3 regions of the Agathobaculum faecis genome follow, and region 2 is predicted to be linked to each of the others. Evidence: predicted binding sites of a transcription regulator. Region 2 holds the regulator's gene; each other region holds the start of a gene.
What was found. The regulator NrdR, encoded in region 2, represses ribonucleotide reductase genes. The targets are predictions, from matches to a motif close to CACNANATNTNGTG.
Positions count from the first base shown of each region.

Region 1: nrdD (anaerobic ribonucleoside-triphosphate reductase) is a predicted target of NrdR. The motif match lies at 2,370-2,383, and genes of this name have one in related genera.
Region 3: H8S45_RS06235 (anaerobic ribonucleoside triphosphate reductase) is a predicted target of NrdR. The motif match lies at 2,286-2,299, and genes of this name have one in related genera.

Region 1 is NZ_JACOPL010000001.1:288,002-293,642, forward strand. It holds gene nrdG (anaerobic ribonucleoside-triphosphate reductase activating protein) at 1-203, opposite strand, end outside; gene nrdD (anaerobic ribonucleoside-triphosphate reductase) at 203-2,326, opposite strand; gene H8S45_RS01400 (sensor histidine kinase) at 2,459-3,823, opposite strand; gene H8S45_RS01405 (response regulator transcription factor) at 3,820-4,533, opposite strand; gene H8S45_RS01410 (ATP-binding cassette domain-containing protein) at 4,675-5,592, shown strand; gene H8S45_RS01415 (ABC transporter permease) at 5,589-5,641, shown strand, end outside.
Region 2 is NZ_JACOPL010000007.1:128,178-133,818, forward strand. It holds gene secD (protein translocase subunit SecD) at 1-908, shown strand, start outside; gene secF (protein translocase subunit SecF) at 927-1,841, shown strand; gene H8S45_RS08955 (sugar phosphate isomerase/epimerase family protein) at 1,933-2,724, shown strand; gene nrdR (transcriptional regulator NrdR) at 2,824-3,279, shown strand; gene H8S45_RS08965 (methionine ABC transporter ATP-binding protein) at 3,554-4,573, shown strand; gene H8S45_RS08970 (methionine ABC transporter permease) at 4,560-5,213, shown strand; gene H8S45_RS08975 (MetQ/NlpA family ABC transporter substrate-binding protein) at 5,306-5,641, shown strand, end outside.
Region 3 is NZ_JACOPL010000005.1:576-6,216, forward strand. It holds gene H8S45_RS06225 (DUF1538 domain-containing protein) at 1-1,332, shown strand, start outside; gene H8S45_RS06230 (P-II family nitrogen regulator) at 1,325-2,023, shown strand; gene H8S45_RS06235 (anaerobic ribonucleoside triphosphate reductase) at 2,372-4,705, shown strand; partial or broken gene nrdD (anaerobic ribonucleoside-triphosphate reductase) at 4,766-4,909, shown strand; gene nrdG (anaerobic ribonucleoside-triphosphate reductase activating protein) at 4,909-5,418, shown strand; gene H8S45_RS06250 (GNAT family N-acetyltransferase) at 5,460-5,641, opposite strand, start outside.

The sequences.
Region 1 (5,641 bases), on a different contig from region 2:
GTGGCGCCCGAAACATAATCCTTTTCCAACTCGGCAAACAGCTCGTTTTTTGCCGCCTGATCGAACGGAATGCCTCCCTGCGCGTCCCACGTCACCGGATTATGGCAGCCGGGGCATGCATGGCCGCAGCCAGCGACCCACAGCACGACGCGCAGGCCCTCTCCATTGAGCATATCGTCCTTTGTGATGTTGTGGTAGCGCATTACATGCTTTTCCTTTCCGCGATCTCCGCCATTTTTGCGTCGTTCAGGCGGGTGTCGCCCTTGACGCGTGAATAGGAAAGATATCCGTTCATACGGTCGATCTTGGTCAGGTTGCGGCTGCCGCACTTGGGGCATACATCCATCGCCAGCTCCTCGTGTCCGCAGTCGTCGCAGTAGGACAGGGACAGGTTGACGCCTTCATAATATCCCAGACGCATCGCGCGGCGCACCAGTGTGCGGATAGCCTCCAGATTATAATCGATCGGGTATTTTACATACTGGATCTTGCCGCCGTTGCACAGGTTCCAGAAGCGTCCCTCCAAGTCCTGTTTTTCGATCGGGGTCAGTTCTTCGGTCACATGGCAGTGGAAGCTGTTGGACACATAAGGCCGATCGGACACCCCTTCGATTATACCATACTTTTTCCGAAATTGCTCTACCTGAAGTCCGCAAAGGCTTTCGGCGGGCGTTCCGTAAATCGCGTAGAGGTTTCCGTCCTCCTCCTTGAACTGATTGACCCTCCGGTTGATGTATTCCAGGGTTTCGAGCGCAAAAGCGCCGTCCTCCACTAGGGATTTTCCGTTATACAGCTCCTGCAGCTCATTGAGCGCGGTGATACCGAACGAGGCAGTCGCGGTTTTCATGATGGGCTTGATCTTGTCCGACGGCTTGAGATGGCCGCCATAAAAGCCGCCCTCGCAGTAGGCCAGCGGGTTGGTGGAGGCGCGCATCTCCCCCAGGTACGCATATGTGCGGATATGCAGCTTACGGATCAGTTCGAGATAGTAGTCCAGCACCTCATGGAATGGGCGATTCTCCTGCTGCGCTCTGGCGTAAATCATCGGCAAATGCAGTGATACCGCGCCGATATTCCAACGGCCGATGAATACCGGCTTATCCTCTTCATCCGCCGGCTTCATGCCGCCGCGCTCATACCACGGGGAAAGGAAAGCGCGGCACCCCATCGGGCTGACGATTGCGCCGTATTTTTGATACATGCTGGGAACATACCCTTCCCCCGAAAGCGAGAGCCAGTCCGGATACATGGCCTTGGAGGAGCATAATATCCCCGCCTCAAACACATCCTCCAGCGGTTTGTCGGGGCCGTGCAGCTCCTCATCGTAAAGAAAAACGATTTTAGGGAACAGCACCGGCTTTTTCTGCCCCTTTTTTCCCTGCCCTTTCCGGCGGACATGCAGCATTGTGATCGAAGCGAGCTTAGCAAACCGGCCCGTACCGGTACCCATGGTCATCGTGATGAACGGATAGTCGCCGCGACTGGAGGCCACCGTGTTGAATTTGTACTCCCAGCCCTGGAACCCCTGTTCGAAATCATTCAGTATATCCGCCATGACCTCTTTTTCGACTGCATCCGCAGCCAGCCCCAAGCGGCTGTATTTTTCAGTCAGCAGGTTGTAGCTGCGTTCCGCGTACGGTTCCAGCAAAAGATCGACCGAGGGTACGGTAAAGCCGCCATATTGCTGACTGGCAGCGGACAGCACGATGTCCCCGATCACATCGAACGCCACGTTGAGCGTTTTCGGTTCGTTATACCACAGGTTTCCCATTTCAAAGCCGCCTTTGAGTACATGTTCTACGTCAAACAGGCAGCAGTTCATCGTATCGCGGCGCGCGGACATATCGTGAATATAAATATAACCGTCTCGGCAGGCCTGCAGCTCCTCCGTATTCATGAAAAACTTCTGGTACAGCTCCTTATTGAGCTGGTTGAAAATCAGGCTGCGCTTGGTGGAGACCAGCGCGGAATCCGTATTGGAGTTCTCCTTGTCCCCGATATACATGATGGACTGGCTCTTCTGATACACACTATCCAGCATGCCGACAAAGTCCTGCTTGTAGTTGCGGTAATCGCGATAGCTTTTGGCGACTTCCGGCCGCACGGCCTCCAGCGCAGCCTCCACAATATTGTGCATCTGCCAAATCTGCACCTCTGTCATGCCGTGATCTCGGATGTATCCTTCCACATGGCCGCAGATCGCTTTGAGCTCATCCTCCGTGAAGGTATACAGCACACGGTTTGCCGATTTATTAACGGCAATAACAACCTTTTGTATATTGAATGCTTCTTTGGTGTGATCCTTTTTGATAACGCGTACCATCATTTTTCCTCACTCATATTATTTAGTAGCAAAAATAATTATAGCATACCATATATAGTAGGAAAAGAGGTACACAGCCAAAAATATTCCACAAAAACAGCCGGCTGAATTTGACGGTTTTTGTCATGGTTCAGGTCACCCTTTCCGCGGAAAGCTGAGCGTCGCCAACAGCCCCGGCTGGGTATTGACAAACCGCGCCTTGCCTCCGTGTGCGCGGGTGATCTGGCGCACCAGCACAATCCCAAGGCCGTGCTGCGGCAGCTGCTCCCCAGCGGGGCGCCGCATCTGCGCCAGTGCCGCCTGCGGAAGACCGGCACCGTTATCGGCAACCGAGACCGACCAGGACTGCGCAGAAACGGAAAGGGACAGCTTGATATGAACGCTTCCAGTGTTGTGAAAGACGCTGTTGCGCAATAAATTATCCACCGCACGCCGGAGCAGCGTTTCGTCTCCTGTCACCGTCAAGGCGCCGGCCTCGGATGGGATATCCACCTCCAGCGATACCCGATCGTCTGACAGCATATTGAGCAGTTCGGCCGCCGCTGCGCGTAGCATCGCCGCTGGCCGAAAACTTCCCTGGTGCAGTGGTTGCAGCTCGTATTCCAGTTTGGAGGCCAGGTTCAGATCGCTCACCAGGCGACCAATCCGCTGGCTCTGTTCACGGATGATGCGCGCTTTGCGCCGCGCCTCCTCCGGCAGCACTCCGCTGCTTTCCAACTGCGCCGCATTCCCCTGTACCAGGGACAACGGGGTGCGGATATCGTGCGAAACGCCTGCGATCCACTCGGTACGTGTCCGGTCGCGCTTCTGCAGCATCGTCCGCTGCGTGGAAAGCTGGCGGGAGACCCGATTCAAGTCGGCGGAAAGCTGTCCCAGCACACCTCGTTCAGCAAGCTGCGTTCCCTCCCCCTTTGCCAGCGCGCCGATGCCCTCCGCAAGCGGCGCGGCGGCGCGGTACATGCGCCAACCAAGCAGCAACGCAAGCGCTAGCGCGACCAGCAGGTTCAGCGCCAGTACGCTGGGCGCCCATACCGACAATTGCTCGATCGTATAGGCGGAGGCCCGCATCAGGTATTTCCACTCGCTGCCCGGCTCACTGGCAAGTACCAGCAATCCATCCTCATCCGACCAAACATAAACCGGATAATCCTTCAGGTACCAGCGGGAAAAGGAGGCAATCTCTCCCGCCGTATACTGCCGGGGCAGGTTTTCCGGCATGCGGTCGCTCCAAACAACAGCGCCACTGTCGTCAAGTTGCATTGCCCAAGCATAACGCTCCTCCATTGCCCGACGCGCTTCTGCGGAAACAGCAAAGCATCCGTCCGTCTGACGCTCAATCCCGTCAGCGATGACCTCGACGCGGTCCTCCGGTCTGGGTTTCTCATCCGAACAATGCAAAATGAAGCCCAGCATCACACCTAGATTCAAGATCAACAAAAACAGCCCCACGCCGATTGCCGCGCCTACATACCGTCCGAGTATCCTGCCAAGACCCTTCATTGCCTATCCTCCCGTGTGAGCTTGTACCCAAGGCCGCGCACCGTCAGCAGCCAGCGCGGCTTGGAGGGATTATCTTCAATTTTTTCCCGCAGCCGGCGGATATGCACCATAAGCGTATTTTCGTATCCAAAATTTTCCTCGTCCCACACGGCGCGGCACAGCGCGTCTATGGTAACAATATTGCCCCGATTATCCGCGAGCTTGCGCAACAGCGCGTATTCCTTTGCGGTCAGCGGCGTGGAGTTCGCGTCACGAAGCACCAGCCCGCTGCCCCAATCCACAACCGTTTCCCCCAGCGATAGACACTCCCCCGCATTTTGCAGATTTGCGGCATAGGAACGCCGGAGCACCGCGGTCAGCCGCAGCACCAGTTCCTGCGGAAGAAAAGGCTTGGCGATATAATCATCCGCCCCTAAACCGAGTCCGTGCAGACGATCCGCATCCGCATCGCGTGCGGAAAGGAACAGAATAGGGATATCTCTTTCCTGCCGCAGCTCCTGCAGCAGCGAAAAGCCATCGCCGTCCGGCAGCATCACATCCAGCAGGATCGCCTCCGGCCTGATATCGCCCACCGCCCGCCGCGCCTCCGTACAGCTTTGCGCGGTATATACCGCGAGGAAGCCCGCCTGCATTAAAATCTCCTTTATCATATTGCAGAGCGCCGCCTCGTCATCCACAATTAATATTTTGCAGCTATAAATATCCCGCATATTGCATCACCCCAGCTATGATAACACATATTTCGGTCTATTTGTAAAAAAGTAAGGTAATTGTAAGGTAGGCTTCATCTAATTGTAATCTTCTCATCGTATCATTGTAATATAACAAAAAGAGAAATGGAGTGTTCCCCTATGACGCAAAATCTGGTTGAAACAAAAGGGCTTTGTAAGAGCTATGGCGGTGCGCTGCGCGTCAAGGACCTGCACATGCAGGTGCCAGAGGGCGCGATATACGGCTTTCTCGGCCCCAACGGCGCCGGAAAGTCCACCACCTTGAAAATGATCCTCGGCCTGGCGCATCCTACCGGCGGCGAAATAGACGTATTCGGCAAACGGATGAATGCGAAAAACCGACTGGATATCTTAAAGGATATTGGTTCCCTGATCGAATCCCCTTCTTATTATGGCCATTTGACCGGCGAGGAAAATCTGAAGATCCTGCAGACGCTGCGGAAGGTTCCGGAACAGAATATTCGCGAGGCGCTCGAAATCGTTCGCCTGACCAGCCAAAAGGACAAGCAGGTCGCACATTACTCCCTCGGTATGAAGCAGCGGCTCGGATTGGCCGCCGCACTGCTTGCGCATCCCCGCCTGCTGATACTCGACGAGCCAACCAACGGTCTGGATCCTGCGGGGATTCAGGAAATGCGTGAGCTGATCTGCGACCTGCCGCGCCGCTTTGGCATGACCGTGCTGGTATCCAGCCACCTGCTCAGCGAGATCGATCAGATGGCGACCCATGTGGGTGTAATTGCGGATGGCGCCCTAGTCTACCAAAATACGATCGACCGTCTCCACGAGAAAAGCGAACATCATCTGGCGCTTCGTACGCTTAACAACCCGCTGGCGCAGGCGATCCTGACCCATGACGGCGTAATTAATGACTTGGACGCCGACGAGATTATTCTGCCGCCGCTGGAAAACGAAGAAGTCGCGCACTGCGTCGCCCTGCTGACTGACAGCGGGATTGGCGTGCTCCGTATTGAAGAACGCCGCAAAAACCTGGAGGATATTTTCCTGGAACTGACGGAGGGGGCGGCAAGCTTATGAAAGCGCTCAAAATGGAGTTTTTCAAATGCAGGCGCCGCCGGATATGGCT
Region 2 (5,641 bases):
TGTTTATGGACGCGGACGGCAAGGAGTGGCTGACCGGCACAGATATCAAGCGTGCGACCGCCATGTACGGCCAGCCGACCGGCGCGGAACTGACGGACGAGCATTACGTCCAGATCGAGTTCACCGACGAGGGAACGCAGAAATTCTCCGAGGCGACCGCTTCGATCGCGGCGCGGAAAAATACGGACGGTATGAACTTCCTTGCCATCGTCATGGACGATCAGGCGATTTCCACACCGATGGTGGAGAACCAGCTGACGCAGAGTACCTGCGTGATCTCGGGCGGCAACTTCACGGCGGAAAGCGCCAAGGAGCTGGCGGACCTGATCAACGTCGGCCAGATGCCGTTCAGCCTCAAGCAGGTTGAGCTTCGCTCGGTTGGCCCGCAGCTCGGCGCGAACGCCCTGCAGACCTCGCTGCTCGCGGGCGCGATCGGCATTGTGCTGGTCTGCCTGTTCATGCTGATCGTTTACCGCATCCCGGGCCTGGTCGCCTGTCTGGCGCTCGGCTTCTATATTGTCATTGAAGCGGTCGTGTTCGGCCTGATCCGTGTCAACCTGTCCCTGCCGGGTATCGCGGGCATCATCCTGTCGATCGGCATGGCGGTCGATGCGAACGTCATTATCTTTGAACGCATCAAGGAAGAGCTGCGCGCGGGCAAGACCGTCAAGAGTGCTATCGACTCCGGCTTTAAGCGCGCGTTCACCGCGATCCTGGACTCCAACATCACCACGCTGATTGCGGCCGCGGTGCTGTTCTGGATGGGTACCGGCACAATCGTCGGCTTTGCGACCACGCTGGGCCTCGGCGTTATCATTTCCATGTTTACAGCCCTGACGGTGACCCATTTCCTGCTCAACCGCATGGTGGATTTCCATGTTCGCAGCCCCAAGGCTTACGGCGTTTAAGAAAGGAGGAGATAAATAATGAAACCCAAGTTTCCCATTCTGAAGAATTTCAAGATTTTTGGCATTATCTCCATCCTGCTGTGCGCGACCGGCTTGGTGGCTCTGATTGCGCTGCCGTTCGGCCAGAACTTCTTTAACCTGAGCATCGACTTTGCCGGCGGCACGGAGATGGAGTTCAACCTGCACAAGACGGTGGACCAGACGGTCCAGACTGAGGTGCGCGAGTTGTTTCAGGAGGTAACGGGCGTCGACCCGTCCTCGGTCACCTCGTCGGGCGACAGCAACGAAAACGTGCTGATCCGCTCTACCTCGATCGATTCGGAAAAGCGCGCGGCTGTCATCGACAAGATGGTCGAAACCTACAGCCTGGACAAAGATGGAAAAGATCTATACAACAATAACGACGTTTCCCCTTCGGTCGGCAGCGACCTACAGCGCGCGGCGTTCCTGTGCGCGGTAGTGGCGATCGTGCTGATGCTGATCTATATCACCATCCGATTTGAACTCACCAGCGGCCTGGCGGCGGTCACCTGCCTGATCCACGACCTGTTGATCATGCTGTCGGTCTATGTATGGTTCCAGATCCCGCTGGACACCGGCTTTATCGCTGCGGCGCTGACCATACTCGGCTATTCGATCAACGCGTCCATCATCGTATTCGACCGCATCCGTGAGAACCTGCGTGTGGCGCGCAAGGAGCCGTTTGAGGAGGTCGCGGAGCGCAGCGTCTGGCAGACCATGGGACGTACCATCAACACGACCCTTACCACGCTGTTCACAGTCGGCATGATCTTTGTTCTGGGCGTGCCGTCTCTCAAGCAGTTTACGCTGCCGCTGATCGTGGGCATCGTTGCGGGCGCCTGGTCGTCGATCATGCTGTCGGCAAGCTTCTGGTCGTTCTACCGCAAGCATTTCCGCAAGAAACGTATCTGAATAAAGGGAAAGAAGCGCGTACTGCGCGAAACAACGGACGGGGGTGCGGCGTGTATCCCCGTCCGGTTTTTTTGGAAAAGGAGGGACCCCCATGCGTCTGGGCATTTCGACTGCGTGCTTCTATCCGCAGCCGGTCGAGGAGATACTGCCCATCCTGGCCGGACTGGGCGTGCATGCGGTTGAGGTTTTCTTTAATACGGAGAGCGAGTTCTCGCCGCGCTTTTATGAGCAGTTGGGCGCGCAGGCGCGTCAACTGGGGCTGGATATCGTGTCTGTCCACCCCTACACCTCGCTGATGGAGGGGCTGCTCCTGTTCTCCGATTACCAGCGCCGCACAGAGGACGGGCTGATGCAGTACCAGCGCTATCTGGAATGCGCGGCGGCGCTGGGCGCGCGCTTTTTCACCTTCCACGGGGAGCGCGATATGGGGCATGCGGACGATCCGGCACGCTGGGCGCGCAAGTGCGAGGTATACCGCCGGCTGTGCGGGCTCGCAGCCTCCTGCGGCGTGACGCTCGCGCAGGAGAATGTGGCGTGGTGCCGTTCGCGCGACCCCGCATTCCTGAGCGCCCTGTACCGCGACGTTCCCGCGCTGCGGTACACGCTCGACATCAAGCAGGCGCACCGCGCCGGCCGTCACCCGAGGGAATTCATCGATGCAGTGGGGGAACGGCTGGTAAACATCCATATCAACGATTTCTCAGCCGAGCAGAGCTGCCTGCTGCCCGGGGCGGGAACGATGGATTACGCGGACTTTTTCTCACGCCTGCGCGCAGCCGGCTACAGCGGGCATGCGTTGATCGAGGTATACCGCTCGAATTTCACGGGACCGGACGACCTGGCGCGCGCCGTGAGCGTGCTTTCCCGCTTTTTGACGGTTTGACGGGGTAAATGCGCCCGCTATGGTTGACTTTTTTATACAAGGGGTGGTATAATAACCACAAATGATTCACATTTTATAGGATTGCGAGGGTGAAGCCCGATGAAATGTCCGTTTTGCGGCTATGAGGACAGCAAGGTAGTCGATTCGCGGCCGACCGACGAGGGGACGAGTATCCGCCGTCGGCGCGAATGTCTCAAATGCCTCAAGCGTTTTACCACCTACGAAACGGTCGAGCGCATGCCGCTCATGCTGGTCAAGCGGGACGGTACCCGACAGGCCTACGACCGCCAGAAGCTGTTGAACGGGCTGATGAAGGCCTGCGAAAAGCGGCCGGTTTCGCTCATGCAGCTCGAGCAGATCGTGGATAATGTGGAGCAGAAGGTGTTCGGCTCGCTCGAGAGTGAGGTATCCAGCAAGGTCATCGGAGAATTGGTCATGGAGCAGCTCCGCAAGGTGGACGAGGTGGCCTATGTGCGCTTTGCCTCGGTCTACCGCCAGTTCAAAGATATCAATACGTTCATGGAAGAGCTTAATACTTTGATTAAAGATAAATAAAAATCCTTGACAAATCCCGCAAAGAGCGGTACACTAATAACCAAGCAATATACTATAGAAATTGTAGGAAAAGGAGGAGACCGTAATGCTGGCACTGCGAATGTCCATGTGCATGATGTGCGGTTTTGCTCGTTTTTCTGCAATACAGCCGTAACAGGGCTGTTATGCTGCAAGCGGGCCGTATTTGTCATGCGGCGCGATGCGGTTCAGATGGAAAGCGAGCGGAAAGCAGGACTGCTTTCCGCTTTTATTTTGAAACAAGGGGGAATAAGGTTTGGAACAGGATGTTATTGTGCGAATCCAAAACCTGAATAAGACGTTCCGCGGGCGCGCGGGTACGGTTGTGGCGCTTGACGGTGTCAGCCTGGACATCAGACGCGGCGAGATATTTGGCATCATCGGCCTGTCTGGCGCGGGCAAATCCACGCTGGTGCGGTGCATCAATTTTCTGGAAAAGCCGACCGAGGGTACGGTCACGGTGGACGGGCAGGAGCTGGGGGCGCTTTCCAAAAAGGAGCTGCTGCAGGCGCGCCGCTCCATGGGCATGATCTTCCAGCAGTTCAACCTGCTGCAACAGCGCACCGCGCTGCAAAATATCTGCTTCCCGTTGGAAATCGCGGGGACGGGTAAGGCGGAGGCGGAAAAGCGGGCGCGCGAACTGCTCGATATCGTCGGCCTGAGCGACCGCGCGGGCAATTACCCATCCCAGCTTTCCGGCGGCCAGCAGCAGCGCGTGGCCATCGCGCGAGCCCTGGCGACCAACCCTAAGATCCTGCTCTGCGACGAGGCGACCAGCGCGCTGGACCCGACGACGACGCGCTCCATCCTCGCGCTGCTTAAGGAGATCAATCAGACGCTCGGCATCACGATTGTGGTCATCACGCATGAGATGGCGGTCATCGAGGAGATCTGTCAGCGCGTGGCGATCATCGATTCCAGCCGCATCGCAGAGGTCGGCACGGTCGATCGGGTGTTCACCCGCCCGCAGTCCGCGATGGCCAAGCAGCTGATCTATCCGGATGGCAGGCGGGAGCGCCTGGCCACGGGCAGGCATTACTGCCGCATCGTGTTTGATGGAAACTCGTCGTTTGAGCCGGTGGTATCCAACATGGTGCTGGAATGCAAGGCGCCGGTCAATATCATGTTTGCGGACACCAAGGATATCGACGGGAAGGCATATGGCCAGATGATCCTGCAGTTGCCGGAGGATGAACGCGCGGCAAAGCGGGCGCTGGCCTATCTGGAAACGCAGAACGTGCATGTAGAGGAGGGCGACGCGCATGCTTTCACCTGATTTCTGGGCGCAGGCCCTGTGGGAAACCTTGTACATGGTCGCGGTATCCACCGTGGTGTCCTATGCGATCGGGCTGCCGGTCGGCCTGCTGCTGGTGGTGAGCGATAAGGGCGGCATCCGCCCGATTCCGGTACTCAACACCGTGCTGGGCGTGGTTGTCAATATTCTGCGCTCGGTGCCGTTCCTGATCCTGGGCGTTATGATTACGCCGATGACGCGCGCGATCACAGGCTCCTCGATTGGCACGACCGCGATGATCGTGCCGCTGACCATGGCGGCCGCCCCCTATGTGGCGCGCATGGTAGAATCCTCCATCAAGGAGGTGCCGTTTGGCGTGATCGAGGCCGCGCAGTCTATGGGGGCAAGCCCGTGGCAGATCGTGTGGAAGGTGCTTGTGCCGGAGGCCAAGCCCTCGCTCATGGTCGGCGGCGCGATCTCGGTCGTCACTATCCTGGGCTATTCCGCGATGGCCGGCTTTATCGGCGGCGGCGGCCTGGGCGCAGTGGCAGTCACCTATGGCTATAACCGCTATCAGTTCGATATTATGCTGGTTGCGGTGATCATCATTGTCGTGGTCGTGCAGATCTTCCAGGAGGCCGGCCTTTGGCTGGCGCGCCGGCTGGATAAGCGCAACCGGTAAAGCAATTTGTTTTGTTATCATTAAATTAATGATATGGGGGCGGCGCTGCGGCCGCGCGCCGTCCCACCAATGAGAAAAGGAGAGAACTGATTATGAAAAAGAAAATCGCAGCTTTGCTTGCGGGCGCGCTGTGCCTGACAGCGCTTGCAGCCTGCGGCGGGAACAGCCAGGACCAGGACGCGGATAACGGCGGCGCATCGGATGACGCGGCAAAGACCATTACGGTCGGCGCGTCGCCCACGCCCCATGCGGAGATCCTGAAGGCGGCAAAGGACGTGCTGGCCGAGGCGGGCTACACGCTCGAAGTGGTGGAGTTCACCGACTATGTGACCCCGAACACTGCGCTGGTTGAGGGCGAACTGGACGCGAACTATTTCCAGCACATCCCGTACCTGAACAACTTCAATAAGGAGAACAACGGCGACCTG
Region 3 (5,641 bases), on a different contig from region 2:
GAAGGTATCGGCGCGCAGCTGCCGAAAACGAAAAATCTGGCGATTGTTATCGGTATTACGCTGCTGATTGGTATTTTGATCACGATTGCAGAGCCGGACCTGCAGGTTTTGGCGGAGCAGGTACCATCCATCCCTAATGCCATGCTGATCTGGACAGTAGCGGCTGGCGTCGGCCTGTTCTTCGTGATTGCCATGCTGCGTACCCTGTTCAAGATCCGACTGGCGAATCTGTTGATTATGTTTTACATCGGCGTTTTCGTGCTTTCTATTTTTGTCCCCAACGAATTCGTTTCGGTGGCGTTCGATTCGGGCGGCGTGACGACCGGCCCGATTACGGTTCCGTTCATCATGGCGCTCGGCATCGGCCTGGCCTCCATCCGTGGTGACCGTGACGCGCAGGACGACAGCTTCGGTTTGGTTGCGCTGTGCAGCATTGGGCCGATTCTGGCCGTGCTACTACTGGGGATTTTCTATCGCGGCGGCGATCCCAGCTATACGCCGGTCACAGTGCCGGAGGTGCAGGACACGCAGCAGGTAGCGCTGGTATTCCTGCACGATCTGCCGGAGTATATTAAAGAGGTATGCTCCGCGCTTTTCCCGATTATCATTTTCTGCGCGATATTCCAGCTTGTTTTCCGGCGTTTCCGCCGGCTGCAGCTACAGAAAATCGGCGTCGGCTTTATTTATACTTTTGTTGGGCTGGCACTGTTTCTGACTGGTGTAAACGTCGGTTTTATGCCGGCCGGCCATTTCCTGGGACAACAGCTCGCCGGCGGGGGACATAGTTGGCTGCTGGTGCCGCTTGGCATGCTGATCGGCTATTTTCTAGTCACGGCCGAACCCGCAGTACATGTTCTGAACAAACAGGTAGAGATGATTACAAACGGCGCGGTATCCCAGCGCGCTATGATGCTGAGCCTTTCCATCGGCGTGGCGTGCTCGGTAGGCATGTCCATGCTGCGTGTGCTGACAGGGCTGTCGATTTACTGGATTTTGGTGCCGGGTTATACGGTCGCACTGGGGCTGACCTTTCTGGTACCCAAAATATTCACCGGTATCGCGTTCGACTCCGGCGGCGTGGCCTCCGGACCGATGACGACGACCTTTCTGCTGCCGTTTGCAATGGGCGCCTGTGAGGCGATGGGTGGCAATGTATTGACCGATGCGTTTGGAATTGTGGCGATGGTTGCAATGACCCCCTTGCTTACGATACAAATTCTTGGTATTCTATATAGGAAGAAGCAACGCCTTACCGAAGCGGAGGAGGAACTGCCCGCCGCAGAGGATGAGGATGAAATCATCGTATTACAGGAGGACACGCCGCATGAGTGAGTATCAGCCTCAGATGACGGTACACAGCGCAGTCGAGCTTGTTGTAGCGGTGGTCGATACGGCGCAGGCTGAGAGCGTGTTGCGTGTTTATCGGGAAAATCGCGCGCTGGTCAGCTTTGAGTGCATGGCGCGGGGGACTGCGCGCACGGAAATGCTTGACCTGCTCGGCCTGGGCGAAACATCGAAAGCGATCGTGATGTGTCTTGCTGGGCATCAACTGGCGCAGCATCTGCTGGAACGGCTCGGCTATGAGCTGAAAATGCGTTACCCAGGCCGCGGCATCGCCTTTTCGGTGCCGGTCACAGGAATCGGTGTGCGTTGGCACAAGCTGCTGACACAGGCAGAACAAACGGAGGTGTTGGATATGGACAGAGCGGAAAAGAAGGACGGCTTTGACGTGGTCGCGGTCGTCATGGAGCAGGGGTATACCAATCTGGTCATGGATGTCGCGCGGAAAGCGGGCGCCCGCGGCGGTACGGTGATCTCCGCCCGCGGTATCGCGGAGGATGAGGTTAAGCAGTTTTTCGGCATCGAGATACAGGCGGAAAAGGAGATTGTTTTCCTCGTGGTCAAGAGCGAGGAGAAGCAGGAGATCATGACCGCTATTATGAAAGCGGTCGGCATGAAAACCAAAAGCCACGGCATTGTCCTGTCGCTTCCGGTATCCAACGCGATCGGTTTGGCGGATTAAACCGAACAGAGCGCCTGCACTATATATTGTGTGATATATGGTGCGGGCGTTTTTGCGTCTTCCGGTAGCTTTCCACACTGCGGACACAGCTTTATCCACAGGAGGCAGGCTGTCCACAGGGGATTATTCACATGGTCCACAGGGGGAAAAAGAAAAGATTAGAAAATGCAACAAGAAAAAATGCGGATTTCTTGTGATTCTGCCAAAAAGCCGAAATGGGCTTGACATTGTATAGGGATAGGGGTAAAATATCAAATACAGGCACAATATATGGTGCAGAAAAATGAAAAACACTACGAAATTTAGTGAGCGCCGCAAACGGCGGCGAAAAGGAAAGGGACAGCGAATATGATCCAGCAGATCATCAAAAGGGACGGCCGCCGTGCGCCCTTTGAAATTGATAAGATTGCAAGCGCGATCTTCGGCGCGGCGCAGGCGTCGGGCGGCCAGGACTACGAAATGGCGCGCGATCTGGCCGGACAGGTGGAAAAAGCGCTGGAAGCCGCTGCTGGAGACGAGATCCCTACCGTTGAGCAGATACAAGATACGGTAGAGAAGGTGCTGATTAAAAACGGACATGCCCGCACGGCAAAAAAGTATATCCTCTACCGGAATGAGCGCACACGCGTGCGCGAGATGAACACCAAACTGATGAAAGTGTACGAGGATCTGACTTTCCAATCCTCGCTCGAAAACGATGTCAAGCGCGAAAACGCCAACATCGACGGCGATACCGCGATGGGTACTATGCTCAAGTATGGTTCAGAGGGCGCCAAACAGTTCTATGAGATGTTTATTCTCGACCCTGCGCATGCCAAGGCGCACCGCGAAGGCGATATCCATATTCACGACCTGGATTTTCTGACGCTGACAACAACCTGTTGCCAGATCGACCTATTGCAGTTGTTCTCCGGCGGTTTTTCGACGGGGCATGGATTCTTGCGCGAGCCGAACGATATCCGTTCATATTCCGCGCTGGCCTGTATCGCCATTCAGTCCAACCAGAATGACCAGCATGGCGGACAGTCCGTTCCCAACTTCGACTACTCGATGGCGCCGGGGGTGAAGAAGACCTTCCGCAAGCTGTTCCGCGACAATCTGGCGAAAGCGCTGGAAGTATATGGCGCAGATGAGAACAATGAGGTGGATGCCGCGGCGCTGACCGAACGGCTCGAACGCCAGACCGGCAAATGGGCCTGTCTGGCGGGGAGGAACGGCTATGACGAGGCCCTGACCGCCGCGCTGGGGGAGAACCTTGGCACGGAGGCGGCGGCCAAATGCGTGCGCTTCGCCCGCAAATACGCAGATAAGGAAACCCGTAAGGCCACCTATCAGGCCATGGAGGCGTTGGTACATAACCTCAATACCATGCATTCCCGCGCGGGCGCGCAGATCCCGTTTTCCTCGCTCAATTACGGCACGGATACCTCGCCCGAGGGGCGTCTGGCGACAGAGCAGCTTCTGCTGGCGACCGAGGCGGGACTGGGCAACGGCGAAACGCCGATCTTCCCGATCCATATCTTCAAGGTCAAGGAAGGGATCAATTACAACGAAACCGACCCAAACTACGACCTGTTCAAGTTGGCCTGCCGCGTGTCGGCCAAGCGAATGTTCCCGAACTTCTCGTTCCTGGACGCACCGTTCAACCGCAAATATTACAAGCCCGGCCATCCGGAAACCGAATGCGCTTACATGGGCTGCCGTACCCGCGTGATCGCCAACCGGTATGACCCCACGCGCGAGATTGTCACCGGCCGCGGCAACCTGTCGTTCACGTCGATCAACCTGCCGCGTATCGCGATCCGCAGCCACGGCGATATCGACTGGTTCTTTGAGGATCTCGACCGGAAGATCGATCTGGTATTCGATCAGCTGCTGGCCCGCTTCCGGATACAGGCGGCGAAAAAGGTGCGCAATTATCCGTTCCTCATGGGCGAGGGCGTATGGATCGACTCAGATAAGCTCGGACCGGATGATACGGTGGGCGAGGTGCTCAAGCACGGTACCCTGACGCTTGGCTTCATCGGCTTGGCGGAAACGCTCAAGGCACTGATCGGCAAGCATCACGGGGAAAGCGACGAAGCGCAGAACCTGGGTCTGGAGATCGTCAGCCACATGCGCGAGCGGGTGGATAAGGCGGGCGAAAAATACGGCCTGAACTTCTCCCTGATTGCGACGCCGGCAGAGGGGCTGTCCGGCCGCTTCGTCAAGATCGACCGCCAGAAGTACGGAAAGATCGAGGGCGTGACCGATCGGGATTACTATACGAATTCGTTCCATGTACCGGTATATTATCCGATCTCGGCGTTTGAAAAGATTGTGCGAGAGGCGCCCTACCACGAACTGACCAATGGCGGCCACATCAGCTATATCGAGCTGGACGGCGACCCGACGCAGAATTTGGAGGCGTTTGAGGCGGTAGTCCGCGCGATGAAAGAGGCGGGTATCGGCTATGGCGCCATCAACCATCCGATCGACCGCGACCCTGTGTGCGGCTATACCGGCATCATCGGTGAAACCTGCCCGCGTTGCGGCCGGCATGAGGGCGAGGGCGTGCCGCTTTCCAAGCTGCAGAAGCTCGGCCTTTACAAGAATTTGAACAGTATGACGCTCGGCTACCACGGCGATCCTGCGGAGGAAGCCGACCGTCAGCCCAATACATTGAAAATCGTCAAGGATTGAGAAAGGAAGCGTACGATTATGGAAGAAAAGGTAATGCAGGAGCAGTTGATCGGCGAGGGTGTCGGCTTTGAGCGTATCCGCCGCATCACGGGCTATCTGGTCGGCACGCTCGATCGGTTCAATAACGCCAAGCGCGCGGAGGAGCATGACCGCGTAAAGCACACAGTAGCGTGCTGCTCGCTGGAAGAGGAGCATACGGCGTAATGGAAGGGTCCATACGCATTGCGGGTACGGTCGGGGAGTCGATTGTCGACGGCCCCGGCTTCCGCTATACTCTGTTCACGCAGGGTTGCCCACATCACTGCCCGGGCTGCCACAATCCGCAGACGCACGATTTTGCGGGCGGCAGGGATATGGAGCTAGAAGCCCTGCTGCGCGATATGTGCAAAAACCCGCTGGTAAAGGGCGTGACCTTTTCCGGAGGCGAACCGTTTTGTCAGCCCGAGCCACTGTACCGGCTGGCGGTTGAGCTGAAGAAGAAGGGGAAGCACCTGATGGCGTATTCCGGCTATACGTTCGAAGAGCTTCTGGGGCTGCCCGATCCCTCTGTGAAAAAGCTGCTTTCCCAGCTTGACCTGCTGGTAGACGGGCGGTTTATCGAGGCTGAACGCAATATCGAGCTGCGGTTCCGCGGCAGCGAAAACCAGCGCGTGCTGGATGTCCCCCGGTCGCTTGCAGAGCAAGCGCCGGTCTGGGCGGAGCAATACCGTTAATGAAGAAAACCCGCCTGAAAAGGCGGGTTTTGGTTTGACTTTCAGGCATCGGCGCTGTCCTCAGCCGTTGCTTGTCCCTGCGTCAGCGGCTGGTCGAGCGCACAGACGATATGCGGCATGTCCTTGCCGCGGTAATGCTTGCTGATCTGCTCGACGGCCTGCATCCCGCATTGGGCGGCGACACGCAGAGAGGGCAGGTTGTTGGGGCGGATGGTCGCGACCA